Regions from separate parts of the Bacillus tuaregi genome, predicted to be linked through region 1. Evidence: riboswitches for the same ligand, from Rfam matches in the RefSeq annotation. Region 1 holds a riboswitch; the other holds the start of a gene.
The links. A riboswitch is a leader RNA that binds a small molecule or an ion and turns the genes downstream of it on or off. The one in region 1 is predicted to bind S-adenosylmethionine.
Positions count from the first base shown of each region.

Region 2: linked by a shared signal. The riboswitch ahead of metK (methionine adenosyltransferase) and the one ahead of BQ5321_RS10355 (hypothetical protein) in region 1 are both predicted to bind S-adenosylmethionine.

Region 1 covers NZ_LT629731.1:1,684,469-1,694,687, reverse strand. The annotation lists gene BQ5321_RS10380 (tryptophanase) at 1-1,163, opposite strand, end outside; gene trpB (tryptophan synthase subunit beta) at 1,507-2,673, opposite strand; gene BQ5321_RS10370 (hypothetical protein) at 3,079-3,417, opposite strand; gene adhE (bifunctional acetaldehyde-CoA/alcohol dehydrogenase) at 3,812-6,430, opposite strand; gene BQ5321_RS10360 (hypothetical protein) at 6,536-6,763, opposite strand; gene BQ5321_RS10355 (hypothetical protein) at 6,971-7,303, opposite strand; SAM riboswitch class I at 7,375-7,480, opposite strand; gene BQ5321_RS10350 (alpha/beta-type small acid-soluble spore protein) at 7,679-7,939, shown strand; gene BQ5321_RS10345 (hypothetical protein) at 8,182-8,370, shown strand; gene speD (adenosylmethionine decarboxylase) at 8,420-9,238, opposite strand; gene BQ5321_RS10335 (ABC1 kinase family protein) at 9,528-10,219, shown strand, end outside.
Region 2 covers NZ_LT629731.1:931,271-941,489, reverse strand. The annotation lists gene BQ5321_RS06850 (alpha/beta hydrolase) at 1-65, opposite strand, end outside; gene BQ5321_RS06845 (gamma carbonic anhydrase) at 341-865, shown strand; gene BQ5321_RS06840 (C39 family peptidase) at 965-1,837, shown strand; gene asnB (asparagine synthase (glutamine-hydrolyzing)) at 1,834-3,735, opposite strand; gene metK (methionine adenosyltransferase) at 4,035-5,240, opposite strand; SAM riboswitch class I at 5,458-5,665, opposite strand; gene pckA (phosphoenolpyruvate carboxykinase (ATP)) at 5,918-7,504, shown strand; gene BQ5321_RS06820 (DUF2584 domain-containing protein) at 7,543-7,785, opposite strand; gene BQ5321_RS06815 (alpha/beta hydrolase family protein) at 7,859-8,638, opposite strand; gene map (type I methionyl aminopeptidase) at 8,773-9,516, opposite strand; gene BQ5321_RS06805 (MurR/RpiR family transcriptional regulator) at 9,778-10,219, shown strand, end outside.

The DNA of each region.
Region 1 (10,219 bases):
TCCATGCCACGCACTCCGCTTACAATATAAAGTGCCGCAGCCAGTGCGCCTGCAGGATATTCATTTTGTGGGATATGATCTACAAATTCCATTGCGTTAATATGGCAGCCTAGACCTCCTGGTGGTGTTACGACCGGCACACCTTTCTTCTGTAGTTCTTCTGCCATATAGGCGATAAATTGTGGTCCCTGATTGATCATTTCTTCGTCCATTGTTTCATCCAATCCAACAACAATGGCTTCCATTTCACGAACAGACATACCTCCATAGGTTAGGAATCCTTCATATAGAGTAATATACTCACGCATCTTCATGTAAATGTCCTCATTATTTGTACAAATACCACCACCTCGTGCACAGCCTAGTTTGCGTGCGGAGAAATAGATGATATCAGAAAGGTCTGCCATTTCACGTGTAATTTCGCGAATACTCTTGTCTTTACAGTCTTCTTCACGTGTCTTAATAAAATGAAGATTGTCCGCTAACAAACTCGCATCTAGAACCAGCATAATCCCATACCCATCACAAATTTTACGAACCTCACGCATGTTTTCAAGTGCAAATGGCTGTCCGCCAATTAAATTAGTACCAGCCTCAAGACGTACAAAGGGAATATTTTCTTTACCATTTGTTTCAATAACATCTATTAATTTTGCAATGTCCATATTCCCCTTGAACGGGTCATCACTTGTAATTTTCAGGGCCTCATCTTTAAAAAGCTCTTCTACACGACCACCATTTATGACAATATGTGATTTTGTCGTTGTAAAGTGATAATTCATTGGAACGACAGAATCTTTTCTTACATATGTTTTGGATAATATGTTCTCACAGGCCCTTCCCTGGTGGGCAGGAAGAAAATATTTCTTACCAAAAATTTCTTCAATCTTGTTTTCTAACTTTGTAAAGGTACTGGAACCTGCATAGGAGTCATCTGCTTCCATCATTGCAGCCTGCTGTTTATCACTCATCGCATTAACTCCACTGTCTGTCAACATATCCATGAATACATCTTTGTTTTTTAATAAGAAAGTATTATTACCAGCGTCTGTAATCGCTTCTAAACGTTGTTCGACAGGAGGTAAATTTAGCTTTTGCACAATACGTACTTTATGCATCTCCAACGGTATATCATTACCATAATAAAACTTAATCTTTGACATTGCTTCCCACTCCTATTAATTGATTAATCCGAAATAAGATTAATGGACTATCACTATATTAAATTTATTAATCGTACATGATGCTTAATCTATACATTTAACACCATACTGCGTTAAAGCGTTTGTGTAAAAAACTCTAATTAAAATATTACTATATTTTTAAAATTTTTGGAAGAGTTTGGCGAAAAAATATATCGAAATATAGCGAAAATTGTAGAAATTACTATCTTCAATATCTCTATAGTGCTTTAAAGGGTTGGGGGACTGTCCCCCAACCCTTTAAAGCACTAAAAAACGCCTATCGTCGATAGGCGTTTACGTTTATATCTTACTATTTTTTGGCTTATTTGTTTAGCATTTTATAAACTTGATCAACGTCTTTATCTCCACGTCCAGATAGGTTTATAACGATAACGTCATCTTTAGATAGTTCTTTAGCCAGCATGATTCCGTGCGCTACAGCGTGGGAACTTTCTAATGCTGGAATGATTCCTTCTACTTTTGATAATGTTTGGAAGGCTTCTAATGCTTCCTGCCCCGTAACCGTAACATATTCAGCTCTTCCACTCTTCTTTAAGTAGCTGTGCTCCGGACCAACACCAGGATAATCTAATCCTGCTGCAACGGAGAATACTGGTTTTGGCTTTTCATTCTCATCTAGTAACGTATAGCTCTTAAATCCGTGAAGAACAGCCGGCACTCCCTCAGACATAGTTGGCGCTTCAGCTGGCTCTGCACCAATCAAACGAACTTCTTTATCCTCAAGGTAATTCACAAACGATCCAATTGCATTGCTGCCTCCACCTGTACAGGCAACAACTGCAGTCGGTAATTTGCCTTCCTTTTCCAGAATTTGTTGTTTAGACTCTTTACTGATTATAGATTGAAAATGCTTTACAATTGTCGGATAAGGATGTGGACCAACAGCAGACCCAATTAAGTAAAAAGTATTTTCGTAGTTTTCTACTAGGTCATTTAGAGCTTCATCAACAGCATCCTTTAATCTGCCTTGTCCTTTATCAACAGGAACAACCTTTGCACCAAGTAGCTCCATACGGAATACGTTAAGCGCCTGACGTTCTGTATCTACCTTTCCCATATAAATGACACATTCAAGACCAAACATCGCACATGCTGTTGCGGTTGCTACTCCATGCTGCCCTGCTCCAGTTTCGGCAATCACTCGTGTTGCTCCCATTTTTTTTGCCAATAATATTTGTCCAAGTGCATTGTTAATTTTATGTGATCCTGTATGATTTAAATCTTCACGCTTTAAATAAATCTTTGCGCCGCCGATTTTCTTCGTTAAATTTTCCGCAAAAGTTAATGGATTTTCACGGCCTACATATTCTTTCAAATAATAATCTAATTCCTGTTGAAACTCCTCATCATCTTTATACCTTAAAAACTGTTCTTCAATAATATCCATTACTTTTTGAAGGTCCTCTGGAATAAAACTTCCACCAAACTCACCAAAATATCCCTTATTCTCTACGCTAATGCTTGCCATACTCAACTCGACTCCTTTTAGATAACTAAATTTCTAGACTAATCAAATTCGCCCGTCGAATTTGCGTCCGGATTACCTGAGCTCGCTCGATAAACTACCTTAAAAAAATCCGCGACATCCGCCGGAGGCTTAACTTCATTCAGTCGGGGTTTGAACCCCAACTGAATCGAAGTACTATTTGCATTCATCCCCCACTTGTAGAAGTGGAGGACTTCTGCTGAATGAAGTTAAAATAATTAACAATTACATTATAGCGGTAAATTATCTATATTCCAAATATTTTTTATTCAAAATCAAATAGTATGATCCGATAAAAAACCACTTTCTGAAAAGAAAGTGGTTTTAATATGCACACGAACCATCATGGCACACAAAATGTAAGCGCTTAATCAATCGATCTAATGATTACAAAATATAATGCCGGCTTTTCTTTTCATCACTGTAAAGCTTTCGACATACAGCTATTTTTTGTTTTTTCAAAACAGAGATAGTTGACTTTAATATTTCATTATCTGGTTCCTGTCGTAATTGACGATAGAGGTCGATAAGCTCTGTATTAATCTTTCGATGCTCTAACCAAAGGTTATGAATCCTTAATACAGGATCTTCTTTTGCTTTATTTTCCTCATAATGGTTAAGTACTTCCATTATCTCCTGCTGCCATTCTTTATCTCCCATTTGTCCTGCAAGGAGGAACAAATCTAAATAATCATCAATTTCTAAATTTACCTTATTTGCATTCATGGTATTTTCCCCTTTCATATACAAAAATGATCTTCTAAAGAAGAGAACTATTTTTGTATAAAAGAGATCTCTTCTTATCCTTCCAAAGAAGGTTTCTATTAGATTTCTGCCATCCACAGCATCTACACAAACTAAGCTATTAACCTATTATTAAGACAGTCCTTAATCTATTTTCTTATTTGTAAAAGCGCTTTCATTTTTATTAATCTTATTATAACCTTAATTATGGTTTAATTTAAAGTGTTTTGACTCAAATTTGTCACATTTTCGTCAAAAAATATTCAATTTTATCTTGATTTTCTATTCTTATAGAAAAAAAGCCAGCTCACTGTGAATGTAAGCTGGCTTTTCTCTATTCATTTACTTATTCATTTACAAATTCATTTTGATAATATTAAACACCTTTATATGCTAGATGATAAATTTCTGCTAGTTCAGTTACAAGCGGCAGCTTAGGATTTGCTGTAGTACATTGATCTTCAAATGCTTTTTCAGCTAAAAACTCTACCTTACTAGCAAATAAATTCTTATCTATACCATTTGCTTCTATGCTCATAGGTACCTGAAGCTCTTTAGCTAGTTTTACAATTGCTTGAATTAAGCTTTCAACACCTTCATCGGTTGTGCGAGCAGGCAATCCAAGCATTCTAGCAATCTCTGCATATCGCTTATCCGCAATGAACTTTTCATACTTTGGAAAAGCAGTGAATTTCTTTGGTTTCGTTGCGTTATAACGGATAACGTGTGGCAGTAAAATCGCATTGGCACGACCGTGTGCAATATGGAATTCTGCTCCAAGCTTGTGCGCTAAGCTGTGATTAATGCCAAGGAAGGCATTGGCAAACGCCATTCCGGCAATGGCAGATGCATTATGCATTTTTTCACGAGCCTCTGCATCGTTACCATTTCGGTACGCTCTTGGCAGATATTCAAACACTAACTGGATTGCTTTTTGAGCTAGTCCATCTGTATAGTCATTGGCCATGACAGATACATAAGCCTCTATCGCATGTGTCAGAACATCCATACCGGTATCTGCTGTAACAGATTTTGGCAGTGACATCACAAATTGCGGATCAATAATCGCAATATCAGGTGTTAATTCATAGTCTGCCAACGGATATTTCATGTTCGCCTGCTTGTCTGTAATAACCGAGAATGAGGTGACCTCAGAGCCTGTTCCTGAAGTTGTTGGAATCGCAACCAAACGGGCTTTTCTTCCTAAATCAGGGAAATTCACGATACGTTTGCGAATATCCATAAATTTCTGCTTTAAGCCAAAGAATTCAGTATCTGGATATTCATAAAATAACCACATTCCTTTTGCAGCATCCATTGCAGATCCGCCACCAAGTGTGATGATAACATCAGGCTGGAAGTGTGCCATCATTTCTGCACCTTTCATAACCGTTTCGATTGATGGATCTGGCTCAACCTCAGAGAAAATCTCACAGTGAACATAATCCGGGCGCTTTCTTAAATAGTAGAGAATTTTATCCACATATCCAAGCTTTACCATACCAGGGTCTGTAACAATAAATGCTTTTGAGATATTTGGCATCGCAGCTAAATATTGAATAGCATTTTTTTCAAAGTAGATTTTCGGTGGAACCTTAAACCATTGCATATTGACTGCCCTTTTTGCGACTTTCTTTTTATTAATCAAATGAATAGACCCTACGTTTGATGAAACGGAGTTACCGCCATATGAACCACAGCCAAGTGTTAGAGAAGGCATAAACGCATTATAAATATCTCCAATTCCCCCTTGAGAAGATGGTGCGTTGACAATAATACGGCAGGCCTTCATTCTTGTACCAAATTCCCTTACAACTTCTTCATTTGTTGTATGAATAACGGCTGAGTGACCAAGACCGCCAAATTCGAGCATTTCTTCCGCTCTTGTAAGACCCTCTTCAAGGCTATTTACCTTAAAGCAGGCAAGGACTGGACTTAGCTTCTCTCGTGACAGCGGATATTGGGCACCGACACCCTTTAATTCTGCAATCAGAATCTTCGTATCCTCTGGCACGTTTACACCAGCCATTTTCGCAATGAAATGGGCAGGCTTTCCGACAATATCGGGATTAACGGCGCATGATTTTTCATTGATAACCAGTTTCTCAACCTTGGCTCTTTCTTCTTCATTTAAAAAGTAGCAGTTATTGGCTATTAATTCACTTTTGGCTTCTGCGTAAATTTCTTTATCTATAATAACGGCCTGCTCTGAGGCACAAATCATTCCATTGTCAAAGGTTTTAGATAAAATCAAATCATTTATTGAGCGATGAAGATTGGCAGACTTTTCGATATAACAAGGAACATTACCAGGTCCTACTCCAAGCGCTGGTTTTCCTGAACTGTAAGCTGATTTAACCATGCCAGAACCGCCAGTAGCTAAAATAAGTGAAATATGATCATGGTGCATCAATAATCTTGTTGCTTCTAATGACGGTTTTTCAATCCATTGAATACAATGTTCAGGAGCTCCTGCTAGAATCGCAGCATCCCTCACAATCCTCGCTGCTTCACTGCTGCATTTTTGCGCAGATGGATGGAAAGCAAAAATAATTGGATTACGGGTTTTTATGGCAATTATAGCCTTAAATAATGTAGTTGATGTTGGATTTGTAACCGGTGTTACACCAGCAATCACTCCAACTGGTTCAGCGATTTCGAAGGTTCCTTCCAACTCATTTTCATTAATAATGCCTACTGTTTTATCATATTTAATATTGTTATAGATATATTCAGTTGCAAAAATGTTTTTAATGATTTTATCTTCATAAACGCCTCTACCCGTTTCCTCTACAGCTAACTTGGCAAGAGGCATATGCTGGTCAATACCGGCAACAGCCATATTTTTTACAATTTCATCAATCTTTTCCTGATCGAATGAATGAAATTCCTTTAATGCCTTTAAGCCATTATCCACAAGAGTATCAATCATTTCAGGTACTGATGGTGATTCTACTTTACTTTTTTCCATAACTTCTCTTTCTTTTACAGCCATTTGTTTACCTCCAAATTTGTGAAGTATTTCACATTAGTTGTCAAAAAAAAATAATTAAATAAAAAACATGATGTGTCACCTGATGGGGCTTGCAGTTGTGGATGATTATTCCCGCACAGGGTTTCTTGGTATTTTCTCGAATGATATATCAGAGAATTTACTCGAATTGTTCTTAACGATCACTACAAAATTATTTGTCCATATATAAGAAGGAAGCTTAGTGCTTTCCTTTATAACCATCGCCTCAAAACGATCTCCCACTAATCCTTCGAAATCATCCTGTGTATACGTTTCTGTGTCGGTAGAAAAGTTCATCCATTTACAAACCATCATGTTTATCACTCCTTTGTTTTTCTATGGTATTAGAATAACACATAAAATCCATCATAGATTGTGAAATATTGAACAAATTATGAACTATTTTCACATTCTTCTTCGCCAAATCAACCCATTACCCTATTAACGTACCGGGGGACTGTCCCCCGGCGCTTTAATGCGTCAGAGAACAATCCCCTATTGTAGTTATGACTATAAAAGTGCTTATTTGGTTGATTTGGAGTGCGAGTGCTGAGATTTCTTTTGTTCTTGTTGAATTTGTTTATTGATGGTGCTTCGCTGTAGCTTTAAGGCGCGGATTTTTTCCGTAACAGCTTCGTTCGATGCATCCTTCTGTAGTTGTCGGTACAGATCCAGCATTTCCATATTAACCTTTTTATATTTATTCCAAAGATTACGAATTTTCAACGTTTGCTCTGCTATATATTCCCCTTTTTTTAGCTTATCCATTATCTCGTTCTGCCAGGATGGATCGCCAAGCTTTCCTGCTAGAAGATACAAATCTAAATATTCATCAACTGTTAGTAGTTTTTTCATCTTATTCCCCTTCCCATACAAAAATCATCTTCTTTTTAGAAGAGAACTTTTTTGTATAAAAAAGAAATCTCCCCCTATCTTTCAAAGCCAAGCTTTGCTGGATTTAGCACCATTCAAAATATATCTGCGGTTGCTGAGGCTTCATCAGGCCAGTCCCTACACCTCTCTTGATAAGATATTTTATAATCGATCCTACATGTTTTTTTCTAACCTATTAAAACGCTTCGTGTTGCCAAGAGTTATTATGCAAATAATAGCACTACTCATAAAAAACATACAATTTAAATGCTCATATTTTTTTCTTTCCCATGAAACTTATTATGCTTAGTTATTCCATAGCGATTAAGGAAACTCTAACCTAAAGGAGGAATTACTTTGACACGTAAAAATAAAAATAAAATCCTTATACCCGATGCAAGAAAAGGACTTGATCAACTAAAAGCAAAAGTGGCTGGAAGTAGTAAACCGGAGGATGCAAAATTTGAAGCGGCCGAAGAAGGCGGTGTACCATTAAAAAATGGATATAACGGTCAGCTGACATCCGAGCAGGCCGGTAAAATTGGAGGAAGGCTTGGGGGCAGTATGGTTAAGGAATTAGTCGATATGGCCAAGAAAAACATCAGCAACCAGCCGTAATCGGAATGCCCTTTCCCTTAAGCAACAACAATCAACCATCCAACAGCCAACCAAAGGTGGAAACTCGCTATTTGGATGGCTGTTTCTGTTTATTTGCTCCAAATAATAGATACCCTGTTGAACCATCACTAAATTAAAATGAATTTGCTGATAAATGTAGATAAGTTTACAAGTTTCCCAGCAGGAGAATCGAGCCCCTTTCGATAAATTATTAAGGAGCAAAATAAGGAAAGGTGGTCATTATGATGAGCTCAGAACCAACCTTACAACAAATCGCTGAAAGTGTGACAAGATCCGTTCTCAATGCCAACGATAAAGATTTAGAGGGTTTTCAAAAAATTATTGATGAATCGATAAAGGTAAGAGAAAGCCATCGAAATTTACAGAAGCTTGTTAAAAATTACTCCAGTTCGATGATCCAGCGGTCATAAAATAGTAAAAGCTGTTGTTTATTCAACAGCTTTTACTATTTCATGACCCCTATTGAAGATGGCGAGACATATTTTTCCCATAAAAAATCTCATGCATTTCTGCAGTTAAGCTGGCTGAAATTTCCTTCATTTCCTCAGGATTCAGCTTATCCTTTGAATAACCAAATAAGTAATTATTTAAATCAAATTCCTTCAATTTACATTTCGTATGGAAGATATTCTCTTGATACACATTGACGTCAATCATGTCATATAATTCCTTAATATTGTCCGGGATATAATTTTGAATGGAGTTTATCTCATGGTCGATAAATAGCTTGTGTCCGTCTTTTGCTCTTGTGAAGCCTCTTACCCTGTAATCAATCGACATTACATCCGTTTCAAAAGAATGAATCAAGTAATTTAATGCCTTAAGTGGAGAGATTTCGCCGCAGGTTGACACATCTATATCAGCCCTAAAAGTACTGATACCTTCCTCCGGATGATATTCTGGATATGTATGGACGGTAATATGACTTTTGTCAAGCTGCAGAACGACATTATCAGGAAGCGGGCCTGGCGTTTCCTCAAAGGACCCTGTCGGCACTTCCACAACCGGTCCCTCAGAAACTAAAACCGTGACACTAGCACCCTGTGGTACATAATCCTGCTTAGCCACATTTAAGACATGCGCTCCAATAATATCAGCAACGTGCTTTAATATTTTGGTCAATCTGTCAGCATTATATTGCTCATCAATATATTCTATATAGGCTTCACGTTCTTCTCGCGTTCTTGTATAGCAAATATCATACATATTAAAGCTTAAGGACTTCGTTAAATTATTAAAACCATGAAGCTCAATTCGCTGTTCTGGTGTTAATTTCATAACCTATTCCCCTTTCTGCAAATCGCCTTTTTAGATTCCCCACTAATAGAAGGAAAGGTCACCTGCTGAATAATCTTAAATAGTAGTATATTGCCCAACTCCTATGAAAAGCACGCATTGTCAGCAAAGAATAGACAATCACTTTTTTATGAAGTAGGATACGGATGAAGAAAAATGTTGTATCATAAAAAGGAAGGTCAGCTTAGACTAACCCTATAACAGACAAATTCTACACAATATTCGTGTGATATAGAATCTAAATTGAAAATTTGGGCTTGGGGGAACATACATGCTTGGCAAAAGACTAAAACATGCACAAAGATATCAGGAAATTAGCAACGCTTTTTTACGAAACGGTTTCAGTCATTTAGTATATCGCTTAGGACTCACAAAGCATCACCTACCTAAAAATCAGGAAAGTTCGCAATTAAGTAAAAAATATGCCGGAATAAAGCTCAGAGAAGTGCTACAGGGCTTAGGGCCCACCTTTATCAAGCTTGGGCAAATTGCCAGCACAAGACGTGACCTTGTACCAATTGAAATCGCCGAAGAGTTGGAAAAGCTGCAGGATCAGGTTTCTTCCTTCTCCTACCAACAGGCGCGCAGCATGATTGAATTAGAATTAGGAGAAAGCATCCATACTCTTTTTCATTCTTTTTCCGAAACTCCGCTTGCAAGTGCGTCTATCGGCCAGGTACATGAGGCGATTCTACATACAGGAGAACGGGTAGCCGTTAAAATACAACGGCCTGATATTAAACCCATCGTTGAAACAGATTTGGAAATACTCGATGATTTAGCAAGAATTATGGAGGATAAAATCTCCTGGGCAAAACACTATCAGATTCGACGGATTATTGAAGAGTTTTCTAATTGTTTAAGAGCAGAGCTTGATTATCAAATCGAAGGAAGAAATAGTGAACGAATTGCTCACCAATTCACTCAAAAAGCGGAAATTGTTATTCCAAAGGTCCACTGGAG
Region 2 (10,219 bases), 750 kb from region 1:
TCCATCGCCCCATGAACGATTACCACTACCGCTTTTGCTTCTCCTTCCGCTTCCCATTTCCACATTGTACCTTCCTCCTGAAAATCAAAAAGTGAATCGACTCATTACTATCATTCTAATTCTTTTGCATGTCCTTTTTATCTGGTCCACGAAATCCAGACATTAATAATACTATTATGACCAAATACAAATCCTTTGACAAATCTCATCACTTATTAGATACAATTAGTAGAACAGATATGACTTGGTTAAGCTACGACCAGCATAATTTTCTAACATATTAAGAGTAGATATCGCTAAGTCAAATTGTATATTGATTGAAAAAGGAGAGTATAAAACAATGATCTATCCCTACAAAGGTAAAAGCCCCAAAATTTCTGCTTCTGCTTTCATCGCCGATTACGTTACTATATCTGGCGATGTAGAAATTGGTGACGAATCAAACATCTGGTTTAACACCTCTATCCGTGGAGACGTAGCGCCGACGATAATTGGTAAAAGGGTCAGCGTCCAGGATAATTCTGTTTTGCATCAAAGTCCTAACAATCCACTCATCCTTGAAGATGGTGTAACCGTTGGACATCAAGTGATTCTTCACAGCTGTGTTATAAGAGAAAACGCATTAATCGGTATGGGCTCCATCGTCCTTGATCAAGCCGAGATTGGTGAAGGTGCATTTATTGGAGCTGGCAGCCTAGTTCCACAAGGAAAAAAAATTCCGCCGAATACACTTGCCTTTGGAAGACCAGCAAAGGTTATTCGTGAATTAAATGATGAAGATAAAAAGGATATGGAACGAATACGTAGAGAATATGTTGAAAAAGGCATCTATTATAAATCATTACAAAATAAACGAAATGATTAATCATAGTATGAACTTCATTTCCAATATTAACCGTGTAAATAGATACCGAAATTAAACTATACTAGTATTATCAACCAAAAATTACATCAGGTGGTACTTATGATAATATTATATCTTTTCATTGCTGTGTTATTTATCTTGCTCATTACGCTAATCGCAAAATTAATCGAGCGAAAGACCTTGTTTACATCATTTATTACATTTAGTGTGGTTTTGATTGTATTAGTAGGTGGATTTACATTGGATTCAATAGGACAGAGGAATTCGGTTAATGCCATAGAGCAGATCAAGACCTGGTTTCAATCACCCATTGCCAAAACCAATACTTTTATCCAGGAAACCTTTGACCACTCCAATATAACGGTAAAAGACAGTGCCCTTGTGGATGCACCGATTATTAAACAAATGCCAGAGCTCCCACGCGGCTGTGAAGTAACAAGTCTGGCAATGCTCCTTCAGCATGCAGGTGTCCAAGTCGATAAAATGACACTTGCTGAACAGATTAAAAAGGAGCCTTCTACCTATCGCAAGGAAAACGGGGTTATTTATTTCGGTCACCCCAATGACGGATTTGTCGGAGATATGTACTCTTACCATAATCCTGGACTAGGAGTTTACCATAAACCAATAAATAACCTAGCCGAACAGTACTTGCCGGGGCAGATCGTTGATTTTACCGGAGCTGACTTTCATGAGGTGAAGGTTCACCTTTCTGACAACCGTCCTGTATGGGTCATCATTAATACAGCCTACAGCAGGCTTCCAGACAGCCGCTTTCAAACCTGGCAGACACCAAGCGGTCCTGTCAAAATCACCTATAAAGAGCATTCCGTGCTAGTTACTGGCTACGATAAGCAGTATGTCTACTTTAATGACCCTTTAACAGGTGAAAAAAACAAAAAAGCACCCATAACGGAATTCGAGGATTCCTGGGTGCAAATGGGTAAACAGGCCATTACGTATCTTTATTAGCCTCTAACGGCCTGACTCATTGGTTTTACGGCCTCTTGATCAAAATCATATTTCTTCTCCACATAGATCTGATGCCAAACCATAAACATTAATACCGTCCAGATTTTCCGGCTATTGTCGGCTTTTCCCTGACAGTGGTCTTCAAGCAGATTCAAAATATACGTTTTATTTAGCAAATGATCCGTGTCACTTTCACGGATTATTTTTTTTGCCCAGTCATTCATTTCATTCTTTAACCAGTGACGGATGGGCACGGGGAAGCCTAGTTTTTTCCGATTTAGGACATGATCTGGAACGATGCCCTCAGCCGCCTTACGTAGAACATATTTCGTTGTACCATCCGCAGTTTTTAGGCTTGTTGGAATTTGTGAGGCTACACGGAACACTTCTTTATCTAAAAATGGGACGCGGAGCTCCAGTGAGTGTGCCATTGTCACACGATCTGCTTTAAGAAGAATATCACCGCGCATCCAAGTATGGATATCAATATATTGCATCTGATCGACCGGGTCATAGCCACGGCTTTCACGATATAGCGGCTTCGTAATATCTGTATAATGCAGATTAGAATTGAAAACGTTCAGTAGCTGCTGTTTTTCTGCCTCTGTGAACATTTTCGCATTCCCGATATAGCGATCCTCCATCGGTGTCACACCACGTTCAATAAAGCTTTTTCCCTTCATTCCCTCTGGCATTAGTCTGGCAATCCAACTTAGGAATACCTTGCCAAATTGGGGCATCTTATTGAACATTTTAAGCGATTCCGGCTCTCGGTATATATTGTAGCCGCCAAACAGCTCATCAGCTCCCTCACCTGATAAAACAACCGTTACATGCTTTCTCGCTTCACGAGCAACGAAATAAAGCGGTACACAGGCAGGGTCTGCGAGCGGATCATCCATATGCCACATAATTTTTGGCACTTCGTTCATATATTCCTCAGGAGAAATCACGTAGCTGATATTTTCTAACCCCAGCTTATCAGCTGTTTCTTTTGCTACATCAATTTCACTGAAGCCGTTATGATCAAATCCCACCGAAAAGGTTTTAATCGCCGGATGAAACTCTTTCGCAATGGAAGCAATAATAGAGGAGTCAATTCCGCCAGATAGGAACGAACCAACCGGTACATCACTTCTCATATGAATTTTGACAGAATCAAATAGTACATCTTTAATTTCCTTAATAAAATCACTTTCTGATTTTTGAACAGGCTGGAAATTCGCTTTCCAGTAGCGTTTAATTTCCATTGGCGAACCGATTTTCTTAGTAAAATAGTGGCCCGGTTCAAGCTTGTGAATGCCTTGTGACAGTGTCTCTGGCTCTGGTACGAATTGATAGGTTAAGTAATGCTGTAAGGATTCATAGTTTAATACATCATTTTTCATGGCTAGCAAAATGCTCTTTTTCTCAGAGGCGAAAAACGTTCTTTCATCATCTTCATAATAAAAGAATGGTTTGATTCCAAAGGGATCTCTTCCGCCATAAAGAGTTTGTTCCTCTTTATCCCAAATCACAAAAGCAAACATCCCGCGTAAACGTTCAATGGCTTTTTCCTTTACATGACTATAGAGAGCAATGATAACCTCTGTATCAGAGCTTGTTTCAAATGAAAGCCCTTCTTTGATAAGCTCTTCACGTAATTCAACATAGTTATAAACCTCGCCATTAAAAATGATCCAATAGCGCTCGTTTTCATATGTTAAGGGCTGGTGGCCGCTTTCAATATCAATAATACTTAATCGACGGAAGCCAAATTGGATATGGTTATCCATATAATATCCATCATCATCAGGTCCGCGGTGGGTTATCAGATTATTCATCTGTTGGAATAATTGTTTTTCAGTTTCATTAAAATTCTGTGCCTTTTCATGTACACAACCAATAAAACCACACATTATGTACGTCACTCCATTCTTTATTTAAAAGCCCCTCACATAAAGGTTCTTAAATTACTCAAAAAAACATACTCTCTTATACTACCACTAATTTTTTTATAATGTCATGAAGTGAAAAAAAAAACAATGGGAAAATCATGCTATTATAAGCAGTTTATACTTTTTCTATTTATTCTAAAACATTGTACAATTTTTTTCCTATTCATATTGATTACTTGAATCTGCTGCAGTTCTTTTAAACGGAAACAGGAGCCGCACTATGATAATGCGACTCCTGTTTTCTCATTTGAATTATAAGATTATAAAGCACTGTTTAACGCTTGATCACGTATCAGCTCGGCTTTATCCGTACGCTCCCATGGAAGGTCCACATCCACACGACCGAAATGACCGTAGGCAGCCGTTTGTTTATAGATTGGGCGGCGAAGGTCAAGCATTTTGATAATCCCTGCAGGACGTAAATCAAAGTTTTTATTCACTACATCTACGAGTACATCCTCATCTACTTTACCTGTACCAAATGTGTCGATTGAAATCGATACAGGACGGGCTACACCAATCGCATAGGCAAATTGAACCTCTACTTTATCTGCCAATCCAGCGGCAACAATATTTTTCGCTACATAACGGGCAGCATAAGCTGCAGAGCGGTCAACCTTTGTCGGATCCTTACCAGAGAAGGCACCACCGCCATGACGAGCATAGCCGCCATATGTATCAACGATAATTTTTCGACCTGTTAAACCGGCATCCCCCTGTGGTCCCCCGATAACAAAACGACCGGTTGGGTTGATAAAATACTTTGTTTGATCATCAATTAACTCTTTTGGCACAACTGGAGAAATGACGTACTCCTTAAGATCTCGTTGAATTTGTTCCAAACCAATCTCTGGATCATGCTGAGTCGAAATGACTATCGTATCAATTCGAACAGGCTGATCATTTTCATCGTATTCTACTGTAACCTGCGTTTTTCCATCAGGACGAAGATATGCCAAGGTATTATCCTTACGTACCTCTGCTAAACGGCGGGAAAGCTTATGGGCTAATGAAATCGGTAATGGCATCAGCTCACTTGTTTCATTGCAGGCAAATCCGAACATAAGACCCTGATCTCCAGCTCCTATAGCCTCAATTTGCTCATCCGTCATGTTTCCTTCACGGGCTTCTAAGGCCTGGTCAACACCCATTGCAATATCCGGAGACTGCTCATCAATAGACGTTAATACGGCACATGTTTCAGAGTCAAAGCCATACTTGGCTCGTGTATAGCCAATTTCCTTTACGGTATTCCGAACAATTTTGGGAATATCTACATATGTTGATGTAGTAATTTCACCTGAAACTAATACTAAGCCGGTCGTAACTGATGTTTCAGCAGCCACACGTGCATTAGGATCCTGGGTAAGAATTTCATCTAAAATGGCATCAGAAATTTGATCACAAATCTTATCTGGATGGCCTTCAGTAACTGACTCTGAAGTAAACAAGCGACGTTTTGACAATCTGATTTCCTCCTTATATATAAAGAGATTGCGAAGAAACAGTGCATTAACAATCTCTTATGATACGGAACTCATCCCCTAGTAGTTTGGAAAAAATAAGGTGAATTTATCCTATTTATTAAAAATCAGAGTAAATTAGTTCCTTATTTATTGGAGACGCATAAAAAAACCTTCTCATCTTGTGAAAAGGTTGAAAATAAAAAATTCGCGCCTTTCACTCTTATCGTTCAAGGAAATGAATCCTTGCCACAGATTAGCACCTTTACTAAAAGAATCGCATACATATAAAACATTTCTACCTCAATATTTTGTAAACGAAAAATTTTCTACAATAATTAGTTAGCTAGTTTTATATCTAATTATGCTCTGCTTAGCAGGTTGCTGGGTTTCATTGGGTCTGTCCCTCCACCAGCTCGGGATAAGAGAGTATCCGTTCAATGAAACATCTTATCGTACCGATAGAAAGGCTGTCAATGAATACACATCAAATAATTACTATATATATAAAAATTTGCTAGTCTTTAATCAAAGTATTCAACCATTTTAATTTTTGGGAAAAGACCAAAAACTTTCATCAATAGTATAGACTATTCAAATAATTGTGCTATACTAATTGTGAGCTAAATCACTCCGAATGTAAATTTAAATAAAACTGATTAAAGGAAGGTATTCGTCGGATGAATTCTGTAAGTTTGAAACAAGAAATAAATGAATTTCTTAATGGCACTAATATTCTTACTCAATTATCTGTACCACAACTTGTCGAAAAAGTATTAACACGGAAGGAAGGGCAATTAACTTCAACCGGCGCGGTAATCGCTACAACTGGAAAGTACACTGGAAGATCCCCGAAGGATAAATACATTGTGGAAGAAGAGTCTGTTAAGGACAAAATTGACTGGGGTTCTGTGAACCAGCCAATCTCGAAAGAGGTATTCTCAAGTCTATACAATAAAGTGTTGGAATTTTTAAAAGAGAAAGACGAAGTGTTTGTATTTAAAGGCTTCGCTGGAGCTGATGAAAAGCACCGTCTACCTATCCAGGTTATTAATGAATATGCATGGCATAACCTATTTGCCCATCAGTTATTTATTCGTCCTACAAAGGAAGAATTAGCAGCCCATGATCCTGGCTTTACCGTTATTGCAGCCCCTAATTTTAAAGCGGACCCTGCCATTGATGGTACTTGTTCAGAAACATTTATTATTATTTCCTTTGAACAGCGTACGGTTCTGATTGGTGGAACAGAATATGCAGGAGAGATCAAAAAATCAGTCTTCTCCATTATGAATTATTTATTACCTGAGAATGGCATCCTGCCAATGCATTGCTCTTCTAACGTAGGAAACGAAGGCGATGTGGCCCTTTTCTTCGGTTTATCAGGAACAGGAAAAACAACCCTTTCTGCAGATCCAAACCGTCGTCTAATTGGTGATGATGAGCACGGCTGGTCAGGAAATGGCGTATTCAATATTGAAGGCGGTTGCTATGCTAAATGTATCAACCTATCTCGTGAAAAAGAACCGCAAATCTTCGATGCCATCCGTTTTGGCTCTGTATTAGAAAACGTTATGCTTGATCAAGATACACGCATTGCCGATTATGATGACGGCACATTGACGGAAAACACTCGTGCTGCTTACCCACTGCAGGCCATTGAAAATATTGTTGACCCAAGTGTTGCAGGTCATCCCAATACAATTATTTTCTTAACTGCTGATGCATTTGGCGTTTTACCTCCTATTGCGAAGCTTTCAAAGGAGCAGGCAATGTACCACTTCTTAAGTGGATACACGTCTAAGCTTGCAGGTACGGAACGCGGTGTGACATCACCAGAAGCAACATTCTCAACATGCTTCGGTTCACCATTCCTACCATTACCAGCAACTCGCTATGCAGAAATGCTTGGTGAAAAAATCAGCCAGCATAATGCAAATGTATACCTTGTTAATACAGGCTGGACTGGCGGAGAATACGGTGTTGGTTCACGTATGAAGCTAAGCTATACTCGCGCAATGGTTCAAGCAGCACTTGAAGGTGAACTGGCGAATGCTGAAACGAAAAAGGATGAAATTTTTGGCTTAGAAATTCCTTTACATGTACCTGGAGTACCAGATGATGTCCTACAACCTAATCGTACTTGGTCGAATCAGGAGCAGTACGAGGTGAAGGCAAAGGAACTAGCTGCAAAATTCCGCGACAATTTTAAAAAGTTCCAAAACGTTTCAACAGATATTATCGAAAAAGGCGGACCAATGGCATAAATAAACAAAAACAGCAACTCTAGAGTTGCTGTTTTTTGTTAGTTAGTTGTATTCAATGATATTAGCTGATATGTAATGGTAGTCTTGCTGTTTTCCCATTCTAGTCTTTTTATGACAGCATATGCTCCCGGCTCACTGTCCTTTGTCTTTCTAACTTCGAGCGGGATTTCAATTGGGTAGATTCGGTAATCATCCTTTACTAAAGTAAAATCATTCTCGCCAATTCTCTGTTCCTTACCCTTTGTCACAATCATCGTATTTAATTCTAAAGGCATTCCCATCCTATTCCCTCTCCTTTTTTAATAGATTTTAATCATGTATGAAAATCTATCCTTTCTTTCTGATATCTTACCATTAGTCAGCCTGCTTTTTCATCCACAACGTTAAATCAGCGACAATTTGCCTGTTTATTGCCGGAGGAAAATAATGTGTATATTGGTCAAAATACCAGCACTCTACTTTTTTATTCAGGTCCTTTAGGCGCTTCTCTAGTCGATAGGCGTGTTCAACCGAAACATTAATATCCCTTCGACCATGAATAATCAACACGGGAGGTCTTAGCTTCTCTATATCATATAGGGGCGTACGGTATTGATACTGCTCAGGAACCTTCGCTGGAGTCCCGCCGATGACTCGCTTCATCATTCTTCTTAAATCCTTTCTCTCCACATATGTTAATGACATATCACTAACACCTCCCCAAGTAACAACAGAGGCTGCGTCTGGGAATGTAATTCCTGTTAATAAGGCCATTACACCTCCGCGGGAGAAACCAAAAATATGAACGTTTTTAACCCTTTGATGTGAACGAAGCAGCTCAAAGCCTGAAAAAGCATCCTCCCTGTCCTCTCCGGCAAAATCTTCATTTCCCTCCCCTCCTTGATTGCCGCGATAAAATGGAGCAAATACAATGAACCCTTCTGAGGCAAATTGAACGATCCTGGCCGGTCTCACCTTTCCAACATTTTTGATGCCGCCTCTTAAATAAAGAAATCCGTCATAGATGTCAGCATTTCTAGGCTCTGCTAATAATCCCTTCACCTTTAAACCTTCAACCAGATAAGTAATAATCGATAATTCAATCTCCGGATTCGGAGACGGAAACTTTTGTTTACTGATAATAATAGGATTCATCCTCGTCTCCTTTCGTTCCTTTTAGTCGTTTATATTATTCACATGAAGAAGTAAATTATTGTCTAATTTAGAAAAGGAGCATAGAAAAAATTCCTGACAGCTGTACCATCAGGAATGTAACTGATTAACTTTGATTAGTTTGTAATAATAACAGGTCCATTCTTCGTTACAATTACGGTATGTTCAATTTGAGCAACAAAGCTTCGCTCCTCTGTAACATACGTCCATCCATCATCTAATTGATAAACCTCTTCCGCACCTGTTGAAACGAATGGTTCAAAAGCAATCACCATGCCATCGCGAAGAATTTCTTTATCCCATGAATCATAATAATTCAAAATATGATCGGGTGCTTCGTGTAATGATAAACCTACCCCATGTCCAGTTAGGTTTTTAATTACTGTAAAACCATTTTGTCTTGCTGTTTGATAGACCACTTTACCAATTGCATTCTTTCTTGCGCCAACCTTAAATTTCGTCAAACCAGCTTCAAATGCTTTTTTTGCCACTTCACAAAGCTTTTCTAGCTCCGGGTTCCCGTTACCGACGACAAAAGATAGACCAGTGTCAGCATAATAGCCGTTTTTCGAACCGGATACATCAATATTGACTAAGTCACCATCTTGAATAACACGGCTTCCCGGGATTCCATGGGCAACCTCTTCCTGGACACTGATGCAGGTAAAGCCAGGAAAATCATATTCGCCCTTCGGTGCTGAAAGGGCCCCGTATTTTTCAAACAGCTCCCCGGCAAAGTCATCAAGCTCCTTTGTTGTAATGCCAGGTTTTGTTTTTTTTATCATTTCATCCCGTATCGTTCCAACTATTTTTCCAATTTCCTTCAGACCCTGTAAATCTTCCTCAGACCTAATAATCAATTTTATTCCTTCTTTCTCTAAAACAAATCCACATATCATTTATTATTTTTTATCATTGCATTATCCCATTTTAACATAGGATTCACGAAATTCTCAAACGCGTTACTTTCCAAACACACTTTCTGTAGTAGAATATTTATTAAAGAATATTTATGAAACTAATAAATTTTTTTTAACTAATACTATATAAATTAAGGAATATTTTTTACTAAATGGTTATGGTATACTAAGAAGGTAAACACGATAGAGAGGAAAATCGGAATGTCACAAAATTGCATAGGAAAAATTCGTTCGAATTACGCTCGGCTTAGCGAGAAAGAAAAAAAGATAGCCGATTATATTTTGGATGATCCCGATAAAATTATCCACGGGACCATCAATGAAGTTGCTGAGGATTTAAATATAGCAGATGCAACTGTTTTTCGTTTTTGCAAACGAATCGGCTTTAAGGGCTACCAGGCAATGAAGATTGCCCTTGCTTCTGAAATCATCACTCCGAACCAACAAATCCAAGAGGATATTGAAATCTCGGATGATGATGATGCTAAGACCATTGCCGATAAAGTCTTCCAAGCAAATATTAGAACGATTGAAAATACAGTAGAGATTCTAGATCACACAGCCATTCAAAAGGCAGTCAATCTCTTGCTGTATTCCAACCGAGTAGAGTTTTATGGCACGGGTGGATCTGCAGTCATTGCTA